DNA from 2 places in the Pedobacter sp. Bi27 genome. Region 1 is predicted to be linked to the other one. Evidence: riboswitches for the same ligand, from Rfam matches in the RefSeq annotation. Region 1 holds a riboswitch; the other holds the start of a gene.
What was found. A riboswitch is a leader RNA that binds a small molecule or an ion and turns the genes downstream of it on or off. The one in region 1 is predicted to bind cobalamin.

Region 1 (10,265 bases):
GATGATAAACCTTTGCAATCCTGGGACAGCAAATAAACCGATTAAACAGAAAATTAGCATATCTGATGGATTTTTCCTTTTGCTGCTGTAAACCATTAAGAAGTTACGCAATTGTTGTTCGGTTAATCCGGTGGTAGCTTGTTGTAAGTATGAGAATTCTTCTGGCGTTATACCTGGTAACGACATTAGAGGTGATTGAAATATATCCATGGTTGCTATGTATTTGTGGTTGAAATTTTAAACGTTTTTTTATTTTTCATCAATGTGTAAATTCTATAAACTATAATCAAAAGTGCCGGAAACCCAAACCAATGTTCGGAAAAGCTTTCGGTAAACTCGCCATGTAAAATATGACTGATTGACCTGCCTATACCACATCCCGGACACCAATCCTCAAAACCTAAATTGGCTAGCGGACAAAGTGTGAAGTGATGCTCGTGGCCATTCGTTGTTGCCAGTAATACTAAAGCTGCTACCCAGAAAAAAAGTTCTAGTGGAAAGCTTTTAATGTACTTCATTGTTTCACTTTTTATATAATTTAGAGGTTATAACACCACCTTTGTTACATCAATTTGCCTGTAATCGACGAATGGGGGATATATTTCGACAAAACCAGTAATGGAATCTAACAAAAGATCTTATTTATTTTGCTTTTTGTTTTTCAACACGGTAACCCAGCCAAAAATAGTTAAAAAAACCTTTACACAAATTGCAGGTTAATATTAAAAGATAAGCTTATTTTTGTGCCTTGAACATTCGCGATTTAATAAACAGATACAAAACCGACGATAGGGTAACCCAATTTACCAAAGCGTTGAACAGCAGCAAAAACCCAAAGATACAATTAAAGGGATTGGTGGGTTCGGCTGATGCTATTGTTGCCCTGTCTTCTTACTTTATATTACATAAACCCCTACTGTTCGTTCTACCGGATAGAGAAGAAGCGGCTTATTTTCAGTCTGACCTGGAAAGCGTTTTGGATAAACAGGTTTTATTGTTTCCTTCTTCTTACCGCAAATCATTTGATTTTACACAGGTAGATACGGCCAACGTTTTGGCCCGTGCAGAGGTTTTAAACGAACTGAACCACGATTCGGAATACGGAAAAATTGTGGTTTCTTATCCCGAAGCCATTGCCGAAAAGGTTATTGATCGCTCTGCTTTAGAAAAAAACACTTTAGAAATTAGTTTAGGTGCCAAATTGGGCATCGATTTTATCAACGAATTTTTAATTGATTATGATTTCGACAGAAGAGATTTTGTTTATGAACCAGGTCAATTTTCTATCCGTGGCGGTATTGTAGATATATTTTCTTTCTCGTCCGATCTTCCTTACCGCATTGAGTTTTTTGGCGATGAGGTAGAAAGCATTAGGAGTTTTGAAATTGAAAGTCAGCTTTCGGTTGCCGATGTTAGGTCGCTTACAATTGTGCCAAACGTTCAGGCGAAATTTTTAACCGAAAGTAATATCAGTATCCTTGACTATATCGATCAGGATACACAACTCTGGTTTAAGGATGTTGAGTTTACCCTTGATATTATTAAAGCTGGCTTTAAAAAAGCCGTTGAACTCTGGAAAGCTTTATCTATAGCAGATAAAACCCAAAACCCAGAATGGATCGACCCTAAGTTTGCCTTTACAGACGAAAAATTGTTGGGTGATCATCTTCAGGATTTTCCTTTGATAGAATTCGGCAAGCAGTTTTTTTATAAAACGGATAACCGTTTTGAGTTTGAAACCAAGCCACAACCTTCCTTCAATAAAGATTTCAACCTACTCATTCACAACCTTAAGGAAAATGAAAAGGCCGGCATTGTTAATTTTATTTTTACCGATTCGCCAAAACAGATCGAGCGTTTATATGCCATTTTAGAGGATATTGATAAAACGGCCAAGTTTACGCCAATTAACAGCATGCTGCGCGAGGGTTTTATAGATCCACAGATCCAAACGGCATTTTATACCGATCACCAGATTTTTGATCGTTACTATAAATACAAGCTTAAAAAAGGCTATCAGAAAAGCCAGGCCATTACCCTAAAAGATCTTCGGGAATTAAAATCAGGCGATTATGTTACCCATATTGATCATGGAATCGGCAAATATGCCGGGCTTGAAAAAGTTGAGGTAAATGGTAAAACGCAAGAGATGATCCGTTTAATTTATGCAGATAACGATCTGCTTTACGTAAACATCAACTCGTTAAACCGCATTGCCAAATACAGTGGCAAAGAGAGTGGAGTACCCAAGATGAATAAGCTGGGTACCGATGCCTGGGATAAGCTAAAAAAAACTACTAAAAAAAAAGTTAAAGATATCGCCCGCGATTTGATCAAGCTTTATGCTTTGCGGAAAACCCAGGCTGGAACAGCGTTTTCGCCAGATAGCTATTTACAAACTGAACTGGAGGCTTCTTTTATTTACGAAGACACCCCCGATCAGTTAAAGGCTACCCAAGACGTGAAAAAGGATATGGAATCACCACATCCAATGGATCGTTTAGTGTGTGGTGATGTTGGCTTCGGAAAAACAGAGATCGCTGTGCGTGCTGCATTTAAAGCGGTAGCAGAAGGCAAACAGGCGGCGATCCTGGTTCCTACAACCATTTTGGCTTTACAGCATTTTAAAACCTTTTCGTCGCGTTTAAAAGATTTTCCCGTTACGGTAGATTACATTAACCGTTTTAAAACCAGTAAACAGATTAAAGATACCCTTGCCGAGGCCGCAGCCGGTAAGGTTGATATATTAATCGGCACACACCGTTTGCTAAGCAAGGATGTAAAGTTTAAGGATCTCGGCATCATGATTATTGATGAAGAGCAGAAATTTGGCGTTACTGCAAAAGAAAGGTTAAAAGCTGTAAGGGTAAACGTTGATACTTTAACACTTACCGCGACTCCTATTCCGAGAACACTGCATTTTTCTTTAATGGGGGCAAGGGATTTATCCATCATCAGTACGCCGCCACCAAACCGGCAACCGGTGAGTACCGAGTTACATGTTTTTAACGATAAACTGATTCAAGAGGCCGTTCAATTCGAGTTGGACCGCGGCGGACAGGTTTTCTTTATCCATAACCGTGTAAATGACCTGATGCAGTTAGGTGGATTGATTCAGAAACTGGTTCCAAAAGCGAGGATCGGTATTGCGCACGGGCAGTTAGATGGCGATCAACTGGAAGATGTAATGCTCGATTTCATTAATGGAGAAAAAGATGTTCTGGTAGCCACAACGATTATAGAAGCAGGTTTAGATATTCCGAATGCCAATACCATCATTATTAACCATGCGCACATGTTTGGTCTGAGCGATCTGCATCAGATGCGTGGCCGGGTAGGTAGAAGCAATAAAAAGGCCTTCTGTTATTTACTTTCACCGCCATTATCTACTTTAACTTCTGAAGCCCGGAAGCGTTTAAGTGCCATTGAAGAATTTTCTGACTTGGGAAGCGGCTTTAACGTGGCCATGCGCGATTTAGATATCCGTGGAAGTGGAAATTTATTGGGCGCCGAACAAAGTGGTTTTATTGCCGAAATCGGGTTTGAGATGTACCACAAGATCTTGGATGAAGCCATCCAGGAATTAAAAGAAGCTGAGTTTAAAGGTCTGTTCGAAAATGAACCTGCCCGTCCGTTTGTAGGCTTTACACAGGTTGATACCGATCTGGAATTGTATATCCCTGACGCATACATCACCAATATTACTGAGCGTTACAATTTATATACCGAGCTTTCTAAACTCGATAACGAAGCAGAATTAGCCATTTTTGAAAAACATTTGGCCGACCGTTTCGGTCCGGTTCCTCCACAGGTAAAAACCATGCTCAGTGTAGTACGTTTGCAGTGGTTGGGCAAGAAATTGGGCTTCGAGAAAATTAGTTTCAAGAAAAATAGTTTGCGCGGGTATTTCTTGAGCGATAAACAATCTGCTTATTTCGATTCGAATACCTTTACCAAGATTTTAACTTTTGCACAGAACCATCCGCGTATGTGCAATTTAAAAGAAGTAAAAAATACCTTAAGAATTGCTTTTGATAACATAAGTACTGTTGAAGAAGCAATTGAAACTTTAGCGCTTATCGATTAAAAAACGTTAATTGAGTCAGTCTATTGACTGAATTAACGTTTTAAAATTATTATCATCGCCATCTTAAAAAATGTTAGACCCAACCTTATTGCTCGATTTAGTGAAAATGCAAATGCCTTATGGAAAATACAAAGGTTACCTGATCTGCAATATCCCCGAAAGTTATTTGCTTTGGTATAAGGATAAAGGCTTCCCGAAAGGCAAACTGGGCGATTTAATGGCTACGATGTTCGAAATTCGGGTAAATGGCTTAGAGTACCTGTTAACGCCCTTGAAAAATCAGCAACGTTAATTAAGTTCGAGAGGTAAATCGGTCATCTAATAACTGTGATTGTCATCCTGAGCGGAGTCGAAGGACCTAAAACGATCGCCCTCTTGAACTTGTTTCAGGATCTAATCGCATAACTATTTAATAGATGCTGAAATAAATTCAGCATGACGAATGAGGTAAATTCCCCGCAGATTAGCTTAATCTGCGGGAAACAAATCTATATCTCACAACCATTCTCATCACAAACTGCATCATCATTTTTATTTAATGATGTTATCGTGGCTTTGGGTTGAGCAGCTTTCCATTCCGTAAAACTTTGGGTAAGCGCATCGGTAAAAGCCTGAACAGGCTGAGCACCCGAAACGCCATATTTACGGTCCATCACAAAATAAGGAACCCCTCTAATGCCTAAATTCTGGCTTTCATAAATATCGTAACGAACGGCTTCAGCAAACTCATTTCCATTCAAAACTGATTCAGCTTCATCTTTAGCCAAGCCAATTTCTACAGCAAGATCAACCAAAACACTCGTTTCACCAATATTTTTGCTGTTTACAAAATGTGCTTCAAACAGTTTTTCTTCGGCTAAATCCTGAAGATTATGTTTTGCAGCCAAATGGATCAAACGATGTGCATTGAAGGTATTGGCAGGAATATTTGTATCAAAATCTATCTTCAAACCAGCATTTGCTGCCATATCCACAACCTGTTTGGTCATTTGCTTAGCTTGCTCGATTGGCATTCCCTTACTCCGTGAAAGGTAATCGTACACCGATTCGTTATTGGTATTGTGATACGCTGGATTGAGCTGATAACTCTTCCAATCCACCTCAATTTCATTTTTGAACGGCAATTTTTCTATCGCCTGCTCAAAATGTCTTTTCCCGATATAGCAAAACGGACACATTACGTCCGACCAGATTTCTACTTTCATAGCACAAAATTAAGGTGATTATACTTGCCTATAGTAAGGCCAAAGTAAAAAGCCGCTATCGTTTAGGATAGCGGCTTCCATATTAATCATAGAATGTTATTCTGAGGATAAATTATTGTACAAAATGCATATACATGACAAGGAAATTTTAATAAATTGATCTGCTACGAAGAACCGTCATTCCCAACTTGATTGGGAATCTTAATGCCTTGGTAGGTTTGCAAGTTGCATTACGATTCCCGCCTACGCGGGAATGACGACTGATCAGAAAGCTCAACATGGCAAACTCAATTATAACTACTTATACAACTGGTTAAATATCAGTTTAAAAGTACCGTGCGTTTGCGCTCTAAATGCAATTTCTGGCCCAAAAGCAAGCAGTTTGCCTTTGCCAACCTTTGCTTCAAAGGCCGTTACACCATCTTGCAGGTAAGCCTGCCCCCATGCCCAGCCGCTGCGCAAGGGTGTCGCATTTTCGAACCACATTAAAGGTTTAATCTTTCCAGCCACAATGGCATCGCCTGTGAGCTTAAAAACGGGGCTATTGTCAAAATATACGTCAGCTTCCTTTTCCATGCCCCAGGTTGTTGGCAAAGTTGTATCTACACCAACATTTAAAACACTTCCCGGAACATAATATTTTTCAGCAGGTAATCTCTTTTCCTCTCCGTTTACAATTTCAACCATTGCATTCCGAACCGGTAAATTTAAATGATAGGCCAAATTGGTACTGCTACCAATGGTCACAATATTACCCCCGGCTTCTAAAAATTTCTTTAATTCTGGAATCGATTTGTCTGCAGTAATCCTTCCCAAACGGTTTCTAAATTCTTGAGGAACTTCTTCTGCCATTGGCGCAAAAGACCTGTTTCCAAACCCTCCTCCTTGTACCGATGGTATTGCGCCACCCACAAAAACAATTACATCGTATTTAGATTTTAGGTTCCCCGCATCAATATCCTGGGGATAAATTACTGTTGCGTTATAATGGTATTGCTCCATTAAAAATCGCACCCACCCTGAGGCCATAGAACCTCCATAGGTATCCCAAAGGGCAATTCTTCCGGCAGAGATTTTAATTTTATCTTTTGGTGCAGCAGCACTTTTCAGTTTGATGTTTGCTTTTTCCAATATTGATTTCCCTGCTGATGAAACATAAAAATCGCCATTTTCTGTCGACCGGTAAACTTCAATTTTATTCTTCAAAAGGTCGTTCACAGCAGTATAGGAATCATTTTGTGCCGCACTCAACACATAATTAGATCCGTTAGGTAATTTATTATCCGGCTTTAATAGTTCTCCGTAAGGATTTTTCTCAAACGGCCCTGAAAAATCATTTAAAATCCGGTCGAATTTAACATCCATTAAATAGGCTAGCGTCCATCCTGCAGCATCATATGGCGGAATTGGCGCGCCTCCTTCATATTTAAAATCATTTGGGTGATCTTGGGGTTCGAACATATCTAAAACATGCGGACGAAAAGCCTGATCGGTCTTAACAATATAACTTCCTGCAGGATAATTTTTTCCTGCAACGGCAAATGAAGCAGTTGCTTTTTGAACCACAATACCTGTTCTGATCAAGGCGTTTAAAAATTTAACGGCAGAATTAAAATCCGGCTGATCGGCGCTTAAAATATATCCGCGCGGATCTCTGTTTACAGGAGCCTTCATCACCGTATCAAAAGCTTTTATACTGATCTGGCGTCTTGGGCCAAAATCAGTATCTCCGCCTGCTATGGGTGTATTTTTTTCACTTTTTGCCGCATTATTAATGGCTTCTATTTTTTTAGGAGAAAAAGACCAGGTATCTTTTTTGCCACGTTCTATCGAATTTCTGCCCATCTGGTAGATGTTGTACAACAATTCGTCGCGATAACGTTGTGCGTAATTTAAAACGGCATAGTTTAACGATACTGAATAGCCAATCGAGTTTTTAAAGTACCATTTCCTTGGGGTAATCGGATTTGGCGAATCGCCGTTCGGTAATAATCTTGAAGGAACTAAGGGAATTTCAGAAGGTGTAGGGCTTCCGATAATTTCGGTCAAGAGCCCAATCATGTTATGAAAATAAGTGGTGGTTCTTAAACCGCCATTGTACCAGGTAGAGTAAACTGATCCTCCACGTTGGGTATAACCAGGTTTGTTTTCTACATTCATACGGTTGTGCATGGCCGCACCAACGGCATCTAAACTGGTTAACAGCGTTGGGTCGAAAACATAATTAAAAGGATCGCGGTAGGGAGGACCTGCTACAACCGTTCCTGCCGGACCAGCCTGATGGTGGTTATACATAATCTGCGGAATCCATTCCACAAAAAGCTGGCGGCCGATATTCTGCGTTTCTTTAAGGTTTAACATAAAAAAATCGCGGTTGTTATCATGACCTGCGTACTTTTCATACAAAACAGGCAAACCTGAAGTTGTTCTTTTTTTTGGGTCTTTCTCTCTCATATACCAATTGCTCACCAGTTCTTGCCCATCAGGGTTGGCATGGGTAAACAAAATGATTACATTATCCAAAATACGCAGGGTTTCAGGGTCTTTTCTGGAGGCAAACTCATAAGCAGTTTCGATCAGCTGATGTGCACCCACTACCTCGTTTGCGTGCAAGCCGCCATCTATCCAAACTACTGCTTTACCTTCCTGGGCTAATGCTTTTGCCTGCTCAGGTGTAATTTCTGCATGTGCCAACTGTTGCGAAATTTCCTTGTAACGGTCTAATTTCTTGAGGTTTTCTGGTGAAGAAACAATCAGCATATATTGACTTCTACCTTCTTCGGTTTTGCCAATATCAACCAGTTTAATGCGGTCAGAACTTCCCGCGAGTTTCTTAAAATAAGCTTCTGTTTGGGTATAATTGGCCAATTGATAATCGTCACCGATGTCAAAACCGAAATGCGATTTTGGCGTTGGCACTTCCTGCGCCAGCACCGCACAGCTATTTACCATTAAAAAAGCAAAGCAAAGCCTTTTAAAGTAGATTTTTATCATAATAAGGTTTAGTTAGGTACTCAAATATAGTAGAGAATAAGGTCCAAAAACCGCTTGCTGTAAATTTGTTACAAGTTTTAAATCCTAATCCATACATTTGTCCTGATGTAAGTTCTTAACTTTATTTTTCATCAACCGATACAGGTTCCCGGAATACAACCGGGATTAATAGGGAATCGTGTGCAAATCACGAGCTGTCGCGCAACTGTAAATTCTGTCTTTTTGTTAAAAGACAACGGTCTTATCATTCATGCCACTGTGCCGTTTACCGGGATGGGAAGGCGATAAGATCGGGAATAAGTCAGGAGACCTGCCTATATTGAATTGACGGTGCTTTCGCGTTATAAAGTAATTGGTCAGGTCTGATTGTACACCATAAAATTAACCATTTTATATGCTTGCTTTAAGCTTTTTGCTGATGAGTAGGCTGCTTGTGCGCTACCTTTCCTTTTTCATTTCTAACAAAAAACATTATAAAATATTGCTTTAAGGGCTTTTAAACGATTTATTTACTTAATCTTTAAAAGAGATGCTAACGCAAAATCTGGGCTATCCGCGAATAGGTAGCCAAAGGGAATTAAAGAAAATCTGCGAAAATTACTGGGCAGATAAAACTGGGTACAAAAATGTACTTCAGGTGGGAAAAAACATTCGCCACGAAAACTGGAACCTTCAAAAAGAAGCCGGAATTGATATCATTCCTTCGAATGACTTTTCTTTTTACGATCATGTGCTCGATCATTCTTTAACTTTTGGCGCGATCCCGAAAAGGTACAACGAAGTGATTCTGAAAAAAGGAAATTCAGAGCTTGATCTCTATTTTGCAATGGCAAGAGGTTATCAGAAAGAGGGATTAGATGTGGTAGCGATGGAAATGACCAAATGGTTTGATACCAATTACCATTACATTGTTCCTGAGTTTTACAAAGACCAGCCTTTTAAACTTTTCTCTACCAAAATTATCGATGAGTTTTACGAGGCAAAACAATTGGGTATTACCACAAAGCCTGTTTTAATCGGTCCTGTTTCTTACCTATTATTGGGAAAAGAAAAGGAAACTGGCTTTGAAAAAATCGATCTGATCAAAAATCTCCTTCCGGTTTATATCGAGATATTATCCCGCCTGGATGCTTTGGATGTAGAATATGTTCAGTTTGATGAACCTTTTTTGACTTTAGACCTTACCGAAAAAGACAAGAAAGCTTACGAATATGCCTATAAAGAGATCAGAAAAGCTTTTCCAAGGTTAAAAATTGTTTTGGCTACTTATTTTGAGGGCCTGGGCAATAATTTAGCACTAACGACTTCACTCCCGGTAAATGTTTTACATATCGACCTGGTACGTGCTGAAGGTCAATTATCGGATGTTTTAGCTTCATTAAAAGAAGATACTATCCTTTCGTTAGGTTTGGTAGACGGAAGAAACATCTGGAAAAATGATTTCGAGAAATCTGTTTCAAGCATTAATCAAGCTGTAGAAAAAAGAGGCCTGGATAAGGTGTGGATCGCCCCGTCTTGTTCCTTAATCCACTCACCTGTTGATTTAGACAATGAAACCAATGCGCAAAACCTTTCAGCCGAAATTAAACAGTGGCTGGCTTATGCGAAACAAAAAATTGCGGAGGTAGCTACCTTAAAAAAACTGATCACCAACGAAAGCCCTGCATCTACCCTGCAAAAACTTGAGGAAAATAAGATCGCGATTGCTAACCGTAAAGTTTCTAAAATCATCCACAATCCTGAAGTTAAACAACGTGTTTTAGGATTAAAAGAACAGGATGCAGAACGTTTAAGTCCATTTTCGGGCAGAAAAATTAAACAACAGGAACTCAATCTGCCAAGTTATGCCACTACAACCATAGGATCATTTCCGCAAACGGCTGAGGTAAGAAGCTGGAGGGCGAAACTTAAAAACGGAACTTTTACCGTTGAAGAATATGATGATCTCATTGCAAAAGAAACCGCAAAAGCCGTAAGCT
Region 2 (10,265 bases), on a different contig from region 1:
ACGGCATTATCAACAAAGTTGAACTCATTGCCTTCAACATAAGCGTAATAGCCATTAATGTTAAACGCACTGAATTTAACTGCTGGTTCAATTTCGAAACCTTTGGTTTTCTGACTTACCTGGTTAATATATCCGTTAGGGTAAGCATAAATAATGGCGTCAGTTAAATCGCGTTTGTAACCTGCTAAACGTAAGCTAAATTTGTCGCCAGCAAAGCTAAAATTAACACCAGCTTCGTAATTCTTCGATTTTTCCGGCTTTAAATCCAAATTAGCACCAAACTGACCAAAAAGCATGTTTAAGGTAGGAACTTTAAATGCTGTTGAAACAGTTCCAAATAATTTTATCTCTTTAATGACATTGATGCTTGGGGTAATTGAGTAGGTATAGTTTTCGCCATATTGTTCATGTTTATTGTAACGTCCGCCTACTTCAAGGTTAAACACACTTAAATCGTGTAAGAATAATGATCCGTAAGCGGCAAAAATGTTGGTTTCCGGTTTATTTGTTGCTGATGATAATTTCATCACACGGTTATCGATACCCACCAATAAATCGAGTTTGTTACCCAATTTTTGGTTGTAGAATAAATCCAATAGTGATACCCTTCCTTCGTTAATGCTTGGGTACTGGCTATGCGCATCGTTTCTGGTACTTTCGAAACTATAGTTTAACGTTACTTTACCGGTTGCAAATTCGTATTTGGCATTGGTACCTGCAGCAAAGTTTTTTAGGATAGAATAATTGTTTGCATCGGTAAAAGCGCCACCATCAAACTTGTAATTACCATAATAGTACCGTACAAATGGATTTACAGAGAAATGATTATCCAGTTTGATTCCGAAATTCGCATTTAAGGCATCAGTTTTAAAGCCGTCTTTATCAAATATGGCTGTACTTCCCACTGGTGTTGCCGCTTCTGAAATTCCATCGGTTTTGGTGTGGGTATAGTTAATATTATAAGAAAAACCTTCAACACCACCGTTTAAACCAATGGTTCCTTTGTAAGTTTCGTAACTGCCTGCACTGGCCACACCATAAATGGTATTGCCTTTTGGGCCACCTTTTTTAGTGATGATATTGATTACTCCTGCAACGGCATCAGAACCATAAATGGTAGACTGACCGCCTCTTAAAATTTCGATATGATCGATCTGATCGATAGAAATCAACCTTAAATCGAATGCACCTCCGTTTCCTGATGGATCGTTTTGCACAATACCATCAATTAAAACCACGGCATAAGCACTTCCTGCACCTCTAAAAAATACCGATTTGTTTAATCCCGGATTGCTGCTTGAACCTGCTACAATAATCCCTGCCTGCTCGCTAATAAGTTCTGGCAATGATTTCCCGTTACTGCGCTCCAATACTTCACGACTGATGATCGTAACCACTTTACCTGTCTGTGATTGTTTCTGGTCATTTTTTGTTGCAGAAATTACAACATCTTTGAGCTGCAAACTGTCTTGAGTTTGAGCATTAGCCACCTGGCTAATCATTAACTGCGCTAGCCCTAAACCGGCTACAGTTAGCATTCTTTTTTTGTTCATTTGATTGTGGTTTTGCCCACAGCCAACAGATAGAAAAGGAAATGAAAATACGAAAAACGTTAAGTATCTCAATCCTAGCTTCAATCCCCGAAAGCTATGAAATTAAACGCTAAAGGCAGGTCTTCTGACTTACTCCCGGGTTTCAGGCCTTCCCATCCCGACAAGTCGGAACAGTGGCAGATTGATTGGAAATCCGTTATAGAGCTTACAGCTGCGGGACAGTTACAGATTTACACTGTATTCCCTTTTAATTCCGGGTGTAAAGCCGGAAACCAAAAGCGCTGCAAAAGTAACAAAATTAAACAACATGTAAAATGCATGATGGAAAATGGTGGTTTTAATAGAAAAAGCTAAATTAGGAATCAAATTTTTATCCATGAAAAGAATATTAATTATTACATTTTCATTAATAAGCCTATCTGTTATGGCGCAAAAAACCGATACTGTTTTTTTGAAGAAACTGATGGAATCTAGGCCTGAGCTTTTTTCTGCTGTACTTCATCATCCTGATCAAAATCAGATCCAGATTCTCTATACCCAGGTTAACCGTGATGCGAAGAATAAACCCACTTTTAAAACCTCTAGCTACAATTTAGACCCCCACCATTATTTTTATCCTGCCAGTACAGTTAAACTAGCCGCTGTAATTTTTGCCCTGGAAAAAGTAAACCGCTTAAAAAACACAGGCTTAACGGCTAAGAGCACCATGATTACTGATAGTGCCTATAGAGGGCAAACAAAGGTTTTAACAGATACAAGTGCTAAAAATGGGCTTCCATCAATAGAACATTACGTTAAAAAGATTTTGCTTACCAGTGATAATGATGCTTTTAACCGTTTATTCGAGTTTATTGGTCGTGCCGAAATTAATGAAAAACTGAAAGCTAACGGCCTACACGATAGCCGCATTTTAAACCGCCTGGCTATTGGCGATGCAGGAGAATCGGCAAAACATACCAATCCCATCAAATTTTACAATGGCGAACAATTGGTGTATGATCAACCTGCACAGTATGATTCAAAAGAATATGAATTAAAATTAAGCAATTTGGTAATGGGTACTGGATACATGGATAGTACCGACAAGCTGGTAAAAAAACCTTTCAGTTTAGCGGGGAAAAACGCTTTTGCCATTAACGATCAACAGAAATTGATGCAGAAACTGATTTTTCCTGAGGCTTTTCCGGTTAAAGAACGGTTTAACCTTACTAAAGAGGATTATAAACTCATTTATACTTATATGAGTAAGTATCCATCCGAAAGCGATTTTCCTAAATACGATCCGAAAGAATTTTGGCCAACCTATGCCAAGATGTTGTATTATGGAAGAGAACAGGTAACACCAGATCCAAATATCCGCATCTTCAATAAATATGGCGATAGCTATGGCTACATCATTGATAACGCTTATTTCGTCGATTTTAAAAATGGAATTGAATATTTCCTAACCGCGGTTGTTCATAGTAATGAGGATGGCATATTTAACGATAATAAATACGAGTATGATGCAGTTTGTTTCCCTTTCATGAAAAATCTGGGCAGAACCATTTACGAATTGGAACTAAAAAGAGCTAAAAAACATAAGCCCGATTTAAGTAAGTTTAAAATGGATTACACTTATTAAAACCTTTCTCATCTTTTAAGGTTTATTGCGTATTAATTGTATAAAAAACTATACATTAATTAAAAAATAATATATTCGCATTTCAAAATTAAAGGATACATCTCTAATGGCTAAACTATTAATAATTGATGATGAGCGTGCGATAAGGAGTACCTTACGCGAAATTCTGGAGTACGAAAATTACGATGTTGAAGATATCGATAACGGTATTGATGGCCTCGAAATGATCAAAAAAGGAAATTTCGACCTGGTACTTTGCGATATCAAGATGAATAAGATGGATGGTATGGAAGTGCTGGAACAGGCACAGATCATTAAACCCGATTTACCATTCATTATGATATCTGGTCATGGAACAGTTGAAACTGCCATTGAAGCCAGTAAAAAAGGAGCTTTTGATTTTATTTCGAAACCACCTGACTTAAACAGGTTATTAATTACGGTCCGCAATGGTTTAGACCGTGGAACTTTAGTTACCGAAACCAAGGTTTTAAAACGTAAAGCAAGTAAAACCCGAGAGATTTTAGGCGAATCGGAAAGTATTTCTAAAATTAAGGAAACCATAGAACGTGTGGCTCCTACTGAAGCCCGTGTATTAATTACGGGTGCAAATGGTAGTGGTAAAGAATTGGTAGCGCGTTGGTTACATGAAAAATCGAACCGTGCCGACAGCCCTCTAATTGAGGTCAATTGTGCTGCTATCCCATCAGAACTGATTGAAAGTGAGTTGTTTGGCCACGAGAAAGGTTCATTTACCTCTGCTGTTAAACAACGTATTGGTAAATTTGAACTGGCTAATGGTGGTACGCTATTTTTGGATGAGATTGGCGATATGAGCCTTTCTGCCCAGGCAAAAGTTTTACGTGCCTTACAAGAGCATAAAATTTCGCGTGTAGGTGGCGAAAAGGAAATTGAAGTAAATGTTCGTGTTTTAGCGGCAACCAATAAAGATTTAATGAAAGAAATCGAAGATGGTAACTTCCGTATGGATTTATACCACCGGTTAAATGTAATCAATATCCATGTTCCGCATTTAACGGAGCGTACAGATGATATTCCGGTTATTGCGCAAAACTTTTTGGAAAATATTTGCAGCGATTATGGAATGCCTGTGAAGAAAATAAATGAAGCAGGTATGGCTGCTTTAAAGGCTTTACCGTGGACAGGTAACGTACGTGAATTACATAACATGATTGAGCGATTGATTATTTTGAGTGATAAGGTAATTACAGAAAATGATGTACGTGCATTCGCTAATCCAGGCGGCGGTACAAACATTGGTGCCGCAACCAGTGCACAGATTGCCGGTGCTGGCGGTTCGAGTCTGGCTTTTTCTTTCGATTCGTTCAATAACTTTCAGGATTATAAAGATCACGCAGAGCGCGAATTTATCAAATTCAAATTGGAGAAAAACAACTGGAATGTCTCAAAAACGGCCGATGAGATCGATATCCAAAGAAGTCATTTGTATAGTAAAATTGAGAAATTCGGCTTAAAAAGAGCTGAGTAACCCCCAGCCCCTAAAGGGAGATCGACTATACTTTTTGTTATAATTTAAAGTTGAAATGAGCAGATTATCTTAATCATTTCAACTTTTTTTATTAAAGATAATTATGTTGAACTAAATGATGTACGGATGGGAGTTTGAAGTCCCCTCAAGGGGATTTAGGAGTTAGCCCATGTAATCATTCTGCCTCATCAGCAACGCCCGGTATTTATTAAAAATAGCGGTTTTAGAAACGAAACCCAAATATTGGTTCTGCGCAGTTAATACGGGTAAAATCCATACATTATCTTGCTCCATCTTCTCTAATACCATTTTCAGATCATCATTTTCAGTGATGGCGTTCGGTGCAGGTTGTACCAAATAAGAAGCTAGCAAATTTTCCTTATCAGGGTGACTAATCATTTCGTTAAATAGCTCTTCTATATAAATGATGCCCTTAAAATCGCCCAGTTCGTCTGTTACAGCGCAAATGTTTTTATGGGATTGCATAATCTCGTTCATCTTGACTGAAATCAGATCATTCATATATAATTGAGGATAAGTTTTCTCGATCAAGTACTTTAGTTTCATCTGGTTTAAAACCGTTGTATCCTTATCCTCATGAGATAATAACTCACCCTTATCGGCAAGTGCTTTAGTATAAATAGAATGTTTTTGCGAGCTGCGGTTAATGGCATAAGAAATGGCAGTGGTAATCATTAACGGTACCATTAAGATATATCCACCAGTGATTTCGGCAATCAGGAAGATCCCAGTTAAGGGAGCGTGCATAATAGAGCCTAAAGCAGCCGCCATACCGGCCACAATAAAATTAGATACGTTTAATTGCGCCAAACCAGATAGATTTACTACATAGGCAAAGATAAACCCGATTAAACCGCCCATAATTAAACTGGGTGCAAACGTACCACCATTTCCACCAGCGCCCAAGGTAACCAAAGTCGCTATCGATTTCATGAAAATAGTTACTACTGTAAACAACACCACTAAAGCCGGAATGGTATTGTAATCGGCGAAAATACTATTATTGATTACTGTTTGGTAATCGCCTTTTAGTAAGCCCTTTATTGTGATATAACCTTCGCCGTAAAGCGTTGGGAATAGAAATACCAAAGCCCCAAGCATTAAACCACCTACAATAACTTTGGTATAAGGATGTTTTATTTTATAGAATAAGCCTTTTACAGCGTAATTGGCTTTTGTAAAATAAATGGAGAATAAGCCGATGAAACAAGCCAGTACCACATAATAAAACAATGCGTTCACCTTCCATCCTTCTGTAACCAAAAAGAAAAGTTGCTGTGTGTAGAATAATCTTGCTACTACTGCTGCTGTTGCAGCCGATAATAAAAGCGGGATAAACGCAGGAATGGTAAACTCTGGTAATAAAATTTCGATGGCGAAGACAATCCCAGCTACTGGGCTATTAAATGCTCCTGCAATACCTGCTGCTGCGCCACAGGCCACTAACATGGTAATTTCGCGATAAGATAAACCAAGTAAACGGCCAAGATTTGAGCCTATTGCAGACCCACTTGTAACAATTGGTGCTTCCAAACCTGTTGAACCACCAAAACCTACCGTAACGGCTGCGGTAATAATCTGCGAATAAATATTGTGTGCTTCTACCTTGCTCGATTTTTTCGAAATGGCATAAAGCAATGGGGTTAAACCCGTCTCGAATTTAGTTTTACGGATAAAATACTTGATGTATAGAACTGTTAAGAAAATACCGATCATCGGAAAAACAAAATACAGATAGTATTTATATTTCCAGTGCCAATCTGATTGAAGAAATTCTTCGATATGATGTGTTAGACTCTTTAGAACCGCGGCGGCTAATCCTGCTAAAACCCCAACAATTACAGCGAGGATAATTAAGAAATTACGGTTTGATATTTTAGATTTTCGGTACCGATTAACTTGATCAAGGTAATTTACAAATCTGATATACATCCTATTGTTTTTTAATAGAGGGCGAATGCCCAAAAGTAACAAAAACAACTGAGAAGCCAATTTAAAGACTTCCTTTATGCATCAAATTTATCCAATAACTTAATTAAGGTTGCGAAATCTTTTGGGTATGGTGCATCGATCACAATATCTTTGTCGTCTAATCCTTTAAAAACCAGATGCTTGGCGTGTAATGCGAAACGTTTCATAATGGGTTGCTCCTCTTCGCCTTTGGTTAATTTATAACCTCTCTTAATTGACGAAAGAAAAACAGGCTTCCCTTTGTACATATCATCGCCAACAATGGCGGCCCTTTGTGTTGCTAAATGAATACGGATCTGGTGCATACGGCCAGTTATTGGCTTGCACTCAACCAATGTATAATGTTTGTAGTATTTTAACGAATCGAAAATGGTTTCTGCTCTTTTGCCTTCTGCCCTATCAATGGTTACATTTTTATTGCCATCATTCAAGATCGGAAGATCAACGGTTAACTGGTCGAAAATGACATGCCCATCTACTACAGCATGATAGGTTTTATTCACCTTTCTTCTTTCAAACTGCATAGAAGCATGACGGTAACCTTCAGGATTTTTTGCGATAATTAAAGCGCCGGAAGTTTCTTTATCCAAACGGTGACAAACCTGTGCATCATCGCTATACTGTTTGGCCAGGCGTAACACATTGGTTTCTCCAGATCCACCACGTTCATCGAGCGAGGCTAAAAATGGAGGTTTATTGATAACAATAAAATCGTTGTCTTCGAAAAGAATAAGGTCTTTAAAATTTGGAAACTTCAAACTGTGCTGTAATTAATGAAGCGCAAAAATACGATTTTATTTTTATTGCTTGAGGAATTAACCACAGATAAAAAGGATGAACACAGATAAAGCGATAAAGAAAACGATAATTATTTACAAGGACGTCATCCTGAACTTGTTTCAGGATCTATTAACCATGCATAAAAAAACACAGATTAATCATCAGAAAAAATCTGTGCTAATCTGTGTCTATCTATGGTAAAGCTATTTAAGAAAGCTCAAACTTATAACCTACTCCTTTTACGGTTGATACATAAGTTTCGCCTAATTTTTCTCTTAGTTTGCGGATGTGAACATCAATAGTTCTATTGGTTACTACTACCGAATCCTCCCAGATATTTTTAAGGATCGATTCGCGGGTATAAACTTTTCCTGGTTTTGATGCCAACAAGTATAAAAGCTCAAATTCTTTTTTCGCCAATACCACTTTGTTACCGCCTTGAAAAACCAAATAAGCTTCACGATCGATTACTAAATCGCCAATTTCCAATTTGTTCTCAGATACTTCTTCTGTTCCTGTATTTCGTCTTAAAATCGCATTAATGCGGCTAACTAAAGCACGTGGTTTAATCGGTTTTGCAATATAATCATCAGCACCCACATTAAAACCTGCTATTTCTGAATACTCTTCACTTCTGGCGGTTAAAAAAACCATAAATGTATTCTTGAATTCGGGTATTGCACGCATTAAACGGCAAGCCTCAATTCCATCCATTTTAGGCATCATAATATCCAGAATAATCAAATCCGGATGTACCTTTTTCGCAACAGTAATTCCTTCTTGGCCATTGGTAGCTGTGAAAACCTGATAACCCTCTTTCTTAAGGTTATATTCAATAAGTTCCAGAATATCTGGTTCATCATCAACAATTAATATTTTCTGACCTGCGTTGTTCATAGTTAAATATTTGTTACGAAAGTAGTGTCTATGATGCAATATTTAGTTAAGCCTAAGTTAAGAAATTGTTAATTACTTAAATTAGTTTAACATGGATTTTGTTTTAAAGTAACGTTTTAGCTAAAAACGTCTCTAATTCGTCGCCACGCAGGTTTTTAGCGATTATTTTTCCAGAAGGATCAACTAAGTAAGAAGTTGGTATAGCCTGTACCTGGTATTTTTTTACCGTTGCACCATTAAAATCCTTTAATTCGGAAACGTGTGTCCAGGTTAATCCATCTGCTTTCACTGCACCTAACCATGCTGCCTTGTCGGTATCCAGCGAAATACCTATGATATCGAAGTTCTTATTTTTATATTTATTATAAACCTTAACCACGTTCGGATTTTCCTGGCGGCAAGGCTGGCACCATGATGCCCAAAAATCAATCAGTACGTATTTTCCTTTATAGTCTGATAAACTTACAGGTTTATCGTCAGCTGTATTAATGGTGAATGCCGGAGCAACCTGCCCTACCTGAACCGCTTTTAAAAGTGCCATCTGTTTGACAAAAGTATCAACTGTGGCATTGCCTTTAATTTCTTCTTTCACCTCATCCGCAAATTGTACCAGTTCTGCTTCAAATTCCTGCGGACTCAAAGTATTCATGGCATAAAAACTGGCAAGCGTACCTTTATTATCTTTAGCAAATTTTATAATCTGCGTGTTTAATTGATTGATATACGATTCGTACTGAGGTTTCATTGCTTCTAGCACAGCTGCCCTGTTTTGAGGTTGTGTTGCTACTTTTGCCTCGAAATCGGCCTGTAGTTTTTCTACCTGTTTGGCAAAATTGTTTCTAATCGTATTTAGTTCTGATAATTTTTCTACCTCATTTGCCCCTGAAATTTTATATGCCATTGTTTTATCAGCCAAATCAGCTTCTAATTTAATGTCATCGCCATTTTTTGCAATTAACATAAACTCATGGTTACCTACAGATACCCTAAAGAAATCAACCGATGGGGTTTTGCGGATGAATTTAAATTCACCTTTTTCTGATAGATTGGTAGAATCGATTGCAACCATATTGCTATTTTGCATCCCGTATAAAAATACTTTCTTCTCCGTGCCTGGGTTTTGGAAAGTTCCGTCAATCGTAAAGCTATCTTTTGGTTTACATGCAGTGAAGGCAATCGCGATCAGCATAATCAGGCTCAATTGTTTTAATTTCATTATTTCAGTTTTTCAAGTATTAATTCATTTAATTTTTTAGCATCGGCTTTTCCTTTGGCTAATTTCATTACATCACCAACAAACAAACCTAAAACGCCCTTTTTGCCTTTCTTGTACGCTTCTACCTGTTGCGGATATTTATTTAACACTTCATCAATAAAACTACTTAATTCGTCTCCGTTTTCAGAGATCAGTAAGTTTAATGACTGTGCCAAATCATTAACTTTTGCATTTTCTTCCAGCTCAACAGCTGGTAATAATTGTTGAATGGCAATTTGCTGTGTGATTTTTTTATCATCAACCAGATTGATAGCTTCTGCCAGTTGTTCCGGATTGACTTTAAAATCAGAGATCGTAATTCCTTTTTCATTTAAAACAGCTCTAATAGGGCCAATTAACCAATTAATTAAGCTTTTTTTATTGTGAACGGATGATTGTGCCTTGTTAAAGTAGTTCAACAGGTCTAAATCTTCGGCAAAAAGAGCTGCATCAGCTTTACTGATCCCAAAGTCAGTAACCATCTGCTGAGAAATTTCATTTGGTAAAGCCGGCATTAAAGATTTAATCTCTGCTAACCAATCATCAGAAATATAAATGGGTTGCAGATCAGGATCTGAAAAATAACGATAATCATTTGCCTCCTCTTTAGTGCGCATCGGTGATGTAGTGCCTTTATCAGCATCAAAATTCAAT

Region 2: it holds a riboswitch for cobalamin, as region 1 does, so the genes downstream of both, LQ227_RS15560 (TonB-dependent siderophore receptor) here and metE (5-methyltetrahydropteroyltriglutamate--homocysteine S-methyltransferase) in region 1, are expected to answer to the same signal.

What each region holds. Positions count from the first base shown of each region.
Region 1 covers NZ_CAKKMW010000002.1:959,106-969,370, reverse strand. Annotated here, with positions in the region: gene LQ227_RS09535 (TM2 domain-containing protein) at 1-210, opposite strand, end outside; gene LQ227_RS09530 (DUF2752 domain-containing protein) at 216-518, opposite strand; gene mfd (transcription-repair coupling factor) at 749-4,087, shown strand; gene LQ227_RS09520 (DUF3820 family protein) at 4,158-4,379, shown strand; gene LQ227_RS09515 (DsbA family oxidoreductase) at 4,576-5,292, opposite strand; gene LQ227_RS09510 (M14 metallopeptidase family protein) at 5,590-8,286, opposite strand; cobalamin riboswitch at 8,412-8,619, shown strand; gene metE (5-methyltetrahydropteroyltriglutamate--homocysteine S-methyltransferase) at 8,816-10,265, shown strand, end outside.
Region 2 covers NZ_CAKKMW010000004.1:398,015-408,279, forward strand. Annotated here, with positions in the region: gene LQ227_RS15560 (TonB-dependent siderophore receptor) at 1-1,553, opposite strand, end outside; cobalamin riboswitch at 1,650-1,845, opposite strand; gene LQ227_RS15565 (serine hydrolase) at 1,930-3,177, shown strand; gene LQ227_RS15570 (sigma-54 dependent transcriptional regulator) at 3,284-4,687, shown strand; gene LQ227_RS15575 (chloride channel protein) at 4,850-6,640, opposite strand; gene LQ227_RS15580 (RluA family pseudouridine synthase) at 6,715-7,437, opposite strand; gene LQ227_RS15585 (response regulator transcription factor) at 7,667-8,356, opposite strand; gene LQ227_RS15590 (TlpA disulfide reductase family protein) at 8,460-9,572, opposite strand; gene gatB (Asp-tRNA(Asn)/Glu-tRNA(Gln) amidotransferase subunit GatB) at 9,572-10,265, opposite strand, start outside.